Regions from separate parts of the Variovorax nitratireducens genome, predicted to be linked through region 2. Evidence: predicted binding sites of a transcription regulator. Region 2 holds the regulator's gene; the other holds the start of a gene.
What was found. Region 2 encodes NrdR, which represses ribonucleotide reductase genes. Its sites were predicted from a motif close to CACNANATNTNGTG; they were not measured.
Positions count from the first base shown of each region.

Region 1: ACSFA8_RS02045 (ribonucleoside-diphosphate reductase subunit alpha) is a predicted target of NrdR. The motif match lies at 2,537-2,550, and genes of this name have one in related genera.

Region 1 covers NZ_JBPJZO010000001.1:426,123-430,502, forward strand. The annotation lists gene ACSFA8_RS02045 (ribonucleoside-diphosphate reductase subunit alpha) at 1-2,411, opposite strand, end outside; gene ampD (1,6-anhydro-N-acetylmuramyl-L-alanine amidase AmpD) at 2,770-3,363, opposite strand; gene ACSFA8_RS02055 (sigma-54-dependent transcriptional regulator) at 3,356-4,380, opposite strand, start outside.
Region 2 covers NZ_JBPJZO010000004.1:150,324-154,703, reverse strand. The annotation lists gene ACSFA8_RS12830 (transglycosylase SLT domain-containing protein) at 1-32, shown strand, start outside; ZMP/ZTP riboswitch at 50-170, shown strand; gene glyA (serine hydroxymethyltransferase) at 210-1,454, shown strand; gene nrdR (transcriptional regulator NrdR) at 1,486-1,929, shown strand; gene ACSFA8_RS12815 (GspH/FimT family pseudopilin) at 1,947-2,492, opposite strand; gene ACSFA8_RS12810 (type IV pilin protein) at 2,489-2,932, opposite strand; gene ACSFA8_RS12805 (pilus assembly protein) at 2,929-4,380, opposite strand, start outside.

The DNA.
Region 1 (4,380 bases), on a different contig from region 2:
ACTGTGAACTCGCCCGACAGGTTCGACTTGACCGAGAGGTTGCCGAAGCAAGGCTCGATCGAGGCATCCACGCCGATGATGTTCGAGATGGTCGCGGTCGGTGCGATGGCCACGCAATTCGAATTGCGCATGCCGTCGGCCTTGATCTTGTTGCGCAGCGCATCCCAGTCGAGCGTGGCCGACCGGTCGACCTCGACGTAGCCGCCGCGTGCTTTCTCGAGCAGGTCGAGCGTGTCGATCGGAAGGATCCCCTTGTCCCACAGCGAGCCCTTGTAGCTCGAGTACTTGCCGCGCTCCTTGGCGAGGTCGGTCGAGGCCCAGTAGGCGTGGTAGCAGATGGCTTCCATCGACTCGTCGGCGAACTGCACGGCTTCCTGCGAGGCGTAGGGGATGCGCAGTTCGTACAGCGCGTCCTGGAAGCCCATCAGGCCGAGCCCGACCGGGCGGTGGCGCAGGTTCGAATCGCGCGCCTTCTTCACGGCGTAGTAGTTGATGTCGATCACGTTGTCGAGCATGCGCATCGCGGTCGAGATGGTCTTCCTGAGCTTTTCCTGGTCGACCTTGCCGTCCTTCAGATGCTGCAGCAGGTTCACGGAACCGAGGTTGCAGACTGCGGTTTCGGTGTCGCTGGTGTTGAGCGTGATCTCGGTACAGAGGTTCGACGAGTGCACCACGCCCGCGTGCTGCTGCGGCGAGCGCACGTTGCAGGCATCCTTGAACGTGATCCACGGATGCCCGGTTTCGAAAAGCATCGTGAGCATCTTGCGCCACAGGTCGGAGGCCTGGAGCGTGCGGCTCGGCTTGATCTCGCCGCGGGCGGCCTTTTCTTCGTAGGCGACGTAGGCGGTTTCGAAGTCGGCGCCGAACTTGTCATGCAGATCGGGCACGTTGGAGGGTGAGAACAGCGTCCAGGTGCCCTTTTCCATCACGCGGCGCATGAACAGGTCGGGGATCCAGTTGGCCGTGTTCATGTCGTGCGTGCGGCGGCGGTCGTCGCCGGTGTTCTTGCGCAGTTCCAGGAACTCCTCGATGTCGAGGTGCCAGCTTTCGAGGTAGGTGCAGACGGCGCCCTTGCGCTTGCCGCCCTGGTTCACGGCCACGGCCGTGTCGTTCACTACCTTGAGGAAGGGCACGACGCCCTGCGACTCGCCGTTGGTGCCCTTGATGTGGCTGCCGAGCGCGCGTACGCGGGTCCAGTCGTTGCCCAGGCCGCCCGCAAACTTCGAGAGCAGCGCGTTTTCCTTGATCGATTCGTAGATGCCGTCGAGGTCGTCGGGCACCGTGGTCAGGTAGCAGCTCGACAGCTGCGAACGCAGGGTGCCGGCGTTGAACAGGGTCGGCGTGCTCGACATGAAGTCGAACGACGACAGCACTTCATAGAACTCGATGGCGCGGGCTTCGCGGTCGATTTCACCGAGCGACAGGCCCATCGCAACGCGCATGAAGAAGGCCTGCGGCAGTTCGATGCGATCCTTGCGCACGTGCAGGAAGTAGCGGTCGTACAGCGTTTGCAGGCCGAGGTAGTCGAACTGCATGTCGCGTTCGGCCTTGAGTGCGGCAGCCAGACGGGGCAGGTCGTACTGCAGCAGCTTCTCGTCGAGCAACTCGTTGTCGACGCCCTTCTTGATGAACTGCGGAAAGTAGTCGGCGTAGGTTTGTGCGCGTTCCGACGGCATCACTTCGCGGCCGATGATCTCCTTGAAGATCGTGTGCAGCAGCAGGCGCGCGGTCGCGAAGGTGTAGTCGGGGTCTTTTTCGATCAACGTGCGGGCGGCCAGGATCGAGGCCTTGTAGACCTCGTCGAGCGGCACGCCGTCGTACAGGTTGCGCATCGTCTCGGCCTGGATCGGCGCAGCCGTGATGCTGTCGCCCAGACCTTCGCAGGCGGATTCGATCAGGCCCTTGAGTTCGTTCAGGTCGAGCGCCACGCGTTCGCCACGGTCCAGCACATGCAGCGCCGGCGCGACGGGCGTGTCCTGTGCGCCCTGCCTGGCGCGCTCTTGCGTGCGGCGTTCGCGGTAGAGCACGTAGGCTCGCGCGATTTCGTGGTGGCCGCCGCGCATCAGGCCGAGTTCGACCTGATCCTGCACATCTTCGATGTGGAAAGTGCCGCCGCCCGGACGCGAACGCACCATCGCACGCACCACCGCCTGGGTCAGGCCATCGACCGTCTCGCGCACGCTGGCCGAGGCCGCGCCCTGGGTGCCGTGCACGGCCAGAAAGGCTTTCATCATCGCGATCGCGATCTTGTTCGGCTCGAAGGGCACCACCGCGCCGTTGCGGCGAATGATCTGGTAGTGCGCCAGGGCATCACCGGCGGGCGAGCCTGCGGTATCGCGCGGGCTGGTGCCGGCGGATTGGGAGGAGGGCACGGCACGGGGCGTGGCGGGGGTGTTCAGTGCTGTCTGCATTCGGGTCCTTGTTTAGCGACTGTTGTTGTGGGAGCGGCGCGGGAGGCCTGCGGGCCTGGGCGCGTGTAACGGAATATGTCTGAGCTAGGCAGACACTATATCTAGGGTGTGGAAGGGCCACAAGCCACTATATGTAGTGTTTTTCACGAGGCTGCCATGTTACAAGGCGGGCTCTTCGGAGGCTGCGCGGCCACAGCGCGCGCCGTTGCTGAACAACTGTGCCACGCCTGAGATCTGATGCGGGTTGCCGGGCATTTCGAGCCCGCAGCCCGCATGGTTGCTAGGCTGTTGCCCTGCAGCATCGAGCGCCGTGTGATTTGCCGGCAGGCATCGCATTCGCGCCCGCGATTGAGAAAATTCAGCGCCGGACGACTCCGTCGGGAAACATCGCGCCGGCCCAGCCGAGCTGATCGTGCAGTGCCGGCCAGTCAAATCCGCTGCCCGGATCCTGCTTGCGGCCCGGCGCGATGTGTTGGTGGCCCGCGATGTACGCAATCGGATAGCGTTGCCCGATCGCCGGACACAGGCTCACCAGCGTTTCATACTGCGCCGGTTCAAATGCCTGGCCCTCCAGCCCTTCCAGCTCGATGCCGATCGAGTCATCGTTGCAATTGGCACGTCCGCGCCAGGCCGACGCACCGGCATGCCAGGCGCGTTCGTCGCAGCTCACGAACTGCCAGAGTGCGCCGTCGCGCCGCACATAGAAATGCGCGGACACCTCGATGCCGCGGATCTGGTCGAAATAAGGATCGGCATCCCAGTCGAGACGGTTGGTGAACAACTGCTGCACTTCGTCGCCGCCATAGCGCCCGGGCGGCAGGCTGATCGAGTGCAGCACGATCAGGTCGACCTGCGCGGCGTCGGGCCGGGGCCCGAAGTTGGGCGACGCGAGGCGGCGGGCGAAGCGATACCAGCCGCCTTGCCAGAGACCGGCGTCCGTCGCCTCACTCATCCGGATTGCCGGCCAGTCCGTCGTCGCCCTGCGGCGTGTTGATGCCGAGCCGCGCAATGCGGTAGCGGATCTGGCGCAGGCTCAGGCCGAGCCGTGCCGCTGCGGCGGTGCGGTTGAAACCGCTTTCCTGCAACGCACGCACGAGGATCTCGCGCTCCTGCTGGTCGAGGTAGGTCTGCAGATCTGGCGGCATCGCGGGCCGGCTCGGGCCGGCTTCGCGCGGCGCCGTAGGGCCGGCAGGCACCGCGGCAGGCGGCGTGGGCTCGAGCAGCGCCACGTTGCTGCCCGTGAAGTCCAGATGCAGTTCGTCGCCGTCATTGAGCGCGACTGCGCGGTGCAGCAAATTCTCGAGTTCGCGCACATTGCCGTCGAGCGGCTGCGTGGCCAGTTGCGCGATCACGTCGGCCGACAACACCGGCACCGGCATTCCGGCGTCGCGCGCAATGCGCGCCAGCAGCGCCGCGCACAGCGCGGGCAGGTCCCCGCGCCGGTCGCGCAATGCCGGCACCGCGATCTCGATCACGTTGAGCCGGTAAAAAAGATCCTGACGGAAGCGGCTGGCCTGCACTTCGGCGTGCAAGTCCTTGTGCGTTGCGCTGACGATGCGCACATCGACCGCATCTTCCTGCGTCGATCCGATCGGCCGGACGCTGCGCTCCTGGATCGCACGCAGCAGCTTGGACTGCATCGCGAGCGGCAGGTCGCCGATCTCGTCGAGAAACAGCGTGCCGCCGCGCGCCGCCTGAAAGTAGCCATCGCGATCGGCTGCCGAGCCGGTGTACGAGCCCTTGCGCGCGCCGAAGAACTCGGCTTCAAGCAGGTTCTCGGGAATCGCGCCGCAATTCACGGCGACGAAAGGGCCCTCGCTGCGCTGGCTGCAGGCATGCACGGCGCGTGCTACCAACTCCTTGCCGGTGCCCGACTCGCCGCGCACCAGCACCGGCGCCATGCCGCGCGCCACCTTGGCGATGCGTGACTTGACCAGCCGCATTGACTCCGACCCGCCGACCAGTCGGT
Region 2 (4,380 bases):
GCGAAAAAGTGGCACTGCTGGGCAGCTCCTGAGCCGCCTCGGCTACACTCGCCGGGTACGCGACTGGCGATAGGCGCAACCCTTTTCAGGGACATGTGCTGACGTGGAATACCACTGGGAAGCGTGCCGCCCGACCTTCGGGCGTTCAGCCGTTCGCCTGGGCAGCCCTTGTTTGATTGAACAAGGACATTTGTCTTCAAAGGACTGCCATGTACCAACGCAACATCCTGGTCGAACAGACCGATCCCGAAGTGTGGGCCGCCATCCAGGCCGAAAACGCACGCCAGGAACAGCACATCGAACTGATCGCGAGTGAAAACTACGCGTCGCCGGCCGTCATGGCGGCGCAGGGTTCGCAACTCACCAACAAGTATGCCGAGGGTTACCCCGGCAAGCGCTACTACGGCGGCTGCGAGCACGTCGACGTGGCCGAGCAACTGGCGATCGACCGCGTCAAGCAGTTGTTCGGTGCCGATGCTGCCAACGTGCAACCGCATTGCGGCGCCTCAGCCAACGAGGCCGTGATGCTCGCCTTCCTGAAGCCCGGCGACACCATCATGGGCATGAGCCTGGCCGAAGGCGGCCACCTGACCCACGGCATGCCGCTCAACATGAGCGGCAAGTGGTTCAACGTGGTGAGCTATGGCCTGGACGCCAACGAAGCGATCGACTACGACGCAATGGAGCGCAAGGCACACGAGCACCTGCCCAAGCTCATCATCGCGGGCGCTTCGGCCTACTCGCTGCGAATCGACTTCGAGCGCTTTGCCAAGGTGGCGAAGGATGTCGGCGCGATCTTCATGGTGGACATCGCCCATTACGCAGGCCTGGTGGCCGCTGGCTGCTACCCGAACCCGGTGCCGTACGCCGACGTCGTGACCTCCACCACGCACAAGAGCCTGCGCGGCCCGCGCGGCGGCATCATCCTGATGAAGTCGCAGCACGAAAAGGCGATCAACAGCGCCATCTTCCCGGGCCTGCAAGGCGGCCCGCTGATGCACGTGATCGCGGCCAAGGCCGTGGCCTTCAAGGAAGCACTGACGCCCGAGTTCAAGAGCTACCAGCAGCAGGTGGTGAAGAACGCGCAAATCTTGGCCGATACCCTCACGCAGCGCGGCCTGCGCATCGTGAGCGGGCGCACCGAAAGCCACGTCATGCTGGTCGACCTGCGTTCCAAGGGCATCACCGGCAAGGAAGCCGAAGCGGTGCTGGGCAGCGCCCACATGACCATCAACAAGAACGCGATCCCGAACGACCCCGAAAAACCGATGGTCACCAGCGGCGTTCGCATCGGTACCCCGGCGATGACCACGCGCGGCTTCAAGGACGAGGAAGCCCGGGCGACCGCCAACCTGATCGCCGACGTGCTGGAAAATCCGCGCGACGAGTCGAATCTGGCCACCGTTCGCGCCAAGGTGCACGCCTTGACCAGCCGCTTCCCGGTCTACGGCTGAAGCCCGCCAACAATCCGGACGCGGCAACAGCATGAAGTGCCCGTTCTGCGGCCACCAGGAAACGCAGGTCGTCGAGACCCGCGTTTCCGAAGACGGCGACTTCGTGCGCAGGCGGCGTCAGTGCGGCGCCTGCGAGAAGCGCTTCACCACCTACGAACGCCCGGACGTCAACTTTCCAGTGGTGGTCAAGAAGGACGGCAGCCGCGCCGACTTCGATGCCAACAAGGTTCGCGCGTCGATGATGCTGGCGCTGCGCAAGCGCCCGGTGAGCATCGAACAGATCGATGGCGCCCTGCTGCGCATCGAACAAGAACTGCTGGCCAGCGGGCTGCGCGAGCTCGAGTCCAACAAGGTCGGCGAGCTCGTCATGCGGGAGCTCAAGAAGCTGGACAAGGTGGCTTACGTGCGATTTGCGTCGGTCTATCGCAGCTTTGAAGACGTGGACGAGTTCAGGCAATTGCTGCGGGATATCTGAGCCGCCAGCCGCAGCGGTCAGCCGCCAGCCGCGTTGCATTTCCCGAAACCGCAATCGCCCTTCCGATCCGGGTCGCAGGTCTTGGGACGCCCCGACATCGGGATCACGATGGCACTGCGTCGCCCCGTCTCGGCCTTCAGTGCCAGGCATCCTGCCTTGTAGCTGTTGCCTGCGCCCGAGAAGCCGTTTCCGTCATAGCTGACGAGCGTGTCGAACCCGTTGCTTAGCGTGGTGTCGACCGTCACCCCGCCACGGAGCGCGTCGAAGGTGCGCAGGGGCTGCGCGGCGCTGTCGCCTGCAACCCGCACTTTCCAGCCGCTGCCCCAGCCCTGCCCTTGCGGACTCACGGTGACGGTCTGCGAGCGCTTGATGGCTTCCGACCTGGCAAGGCTCAAGGCGGCGACGAAATCGCTGGTGGCGGACGCCAGTCGCTGGTTCTGCAGCAGGTCGCGAAAGCTGGGTACGGCGATGGCACCCAAGATCGCAACCAGGGCAATGACGACAAGCATTTCGATCGACGTGAAGCCGCGCGTGCGCAGGCTGGAGACGGCCGTCACCTTCATTGCCAGCACCTGGCCTTGTGGTCGCCTGTGCAACTCTTGACGCCTGTGCTGTCGATCCAGATCTCCTTCACCTGGGGATCCAGGTAGCCCTGCTTGAGGGTGGCCGTCAGCTTGATGCATGTCTTCGCGTCGGCCTGACCATCGCAAGGCGCCACAGCCAGGTCGTACTTGCTGCCGGCCGGCGTATCACCCGAATCGCTCTTGAACGGTTTGTCCGACTTGTAGTTTGCTGTCCGGGTGTAGAAGCGCTCCTGCTGCTGCATCTCCTGCATGAGGGCTGTGCGCGCTTCCGCCCGCCATCCCTTGCGCACGGAATCCATGAACGAGGGATAGGCGATCGCCGCCAGGATCGAAATGATGGCAACGACGATCATCAGTTCGATCAGCGTGAAGCCGCATGCCGCGCGATGCTGGCCGGATGCGGCATGGGAACGGCTCATTGCCTGAGATCCTTGTAGTTGATGACCTGACGCCAGTTCAAGCGACCGGCCACCTGGGACACCTTGCCGCCTTCGATCGGTCGCGTGATGGAAACGCCGGGGCCGTTGCCAGTGCCGGTGCCCAGATTGATCACCGCCACTTTCCTGGTTTCAGTTCGTCGTCCGAACGAATCGGTCGAAGTGAAGGCGCCCTCGCCTTCCTGAATGACGAGCGGCGAGGCGAGCAGCCCGATGGTCGACGGAATGCAGGTGCTGCCCACGGAAAGTCCCGACATCGCATTCACCCCGCAGCTGTGGCCGCCGCCGCCCGCGCCGCAGGCGTTCGGGTTCGGAATCAGCGTGTTGAAAAGGAGGAAGCCATCGCTGAGCAGCATGCGCGAGACTTGCCGCTCGCCGTTGTCGGTCGCTTGCGGCAGGTCGAAGTACCAGCCGCGGCGTTGCGCGGTCTTGCTGTCGTAGGGCCCGTAGACGAAGGCACTGCCGGCGATGGTGAACCGGCCCTGGTCGTCGGCCGTGACGGTGCGCGACTGAAGCTGGGTGCGCGCCTGATCCGCCGGAATTGCGGACCTGGTGTCGTAGACGCCATAGAGAGTCTGCACGCGCCGGCTGCCCAGGTCGTCGACCTCGACGAACTTTCCGGTGCCGAAGAGGACGATGGCGCCGCCATTCGGCCCGGCCCCCACTTCCGGTGCGATCGTGATCGGTTGCCGGTTCCCGTCGGCGTCTTTCGCCACCATCAAGGGTGCGCTCCCGAGCGGCAGTGCCGTGGCTTCACTCCATGGCGCACTCTTGCTGAAATCGAACTTCCACAAATTGCCCTGCGTATCGCCCGCGTACAGCAGGCGGGCCGTGTTGTCGGACGCGGCATGGTCGCCGACTGGCCCCAAGGCATTGGCCACGGCCGTGTCCGCGGGATTCGGCAGCACGATCTTGTAGTAGTTGCGGTTCCGCTCCCATGCGGCGGCGGGCGGCTTGTCCAGCGAGAGCAGGAAGAGCGCTGCGGCCTTCTTCGCGTTCCCGTTGTTGAAGCCGGAGGGGACGACGGCGAACCAGCGGTAGACGGCTGGCTTGCCGTCCCTGGCCACCGCAGTGCGGAACTTCATGATCCGCGGCGCTTGCGTCACGTAGCCCATGTCGGCATCGTCCTCACCGGTGAACTCCCACAGCACATTGCTCGCCGAAAAGGTGGCCGGGTTGGTCACGTCGAGCGCAAAGACACCGCGCGCCCCGCCGCCCAGGCCGGAAACCAGCGCGGTGCGCCAGTGGCCTTCGGCCGACTGCATCTCACCCGCGGCCGCGCTGCCGTCGACGTAAGGCTGATGAACGTAGTCTGGCGAGGTGTAGGCACCGAGCCGGGCGTACATGGAACGCGGCACGTAGGCGAAGAGCTCGGCCCCCGTGTCGGCGGCGAACGCGTGGAGCATGCCGTCGTTGGCGCCGACGTAGAC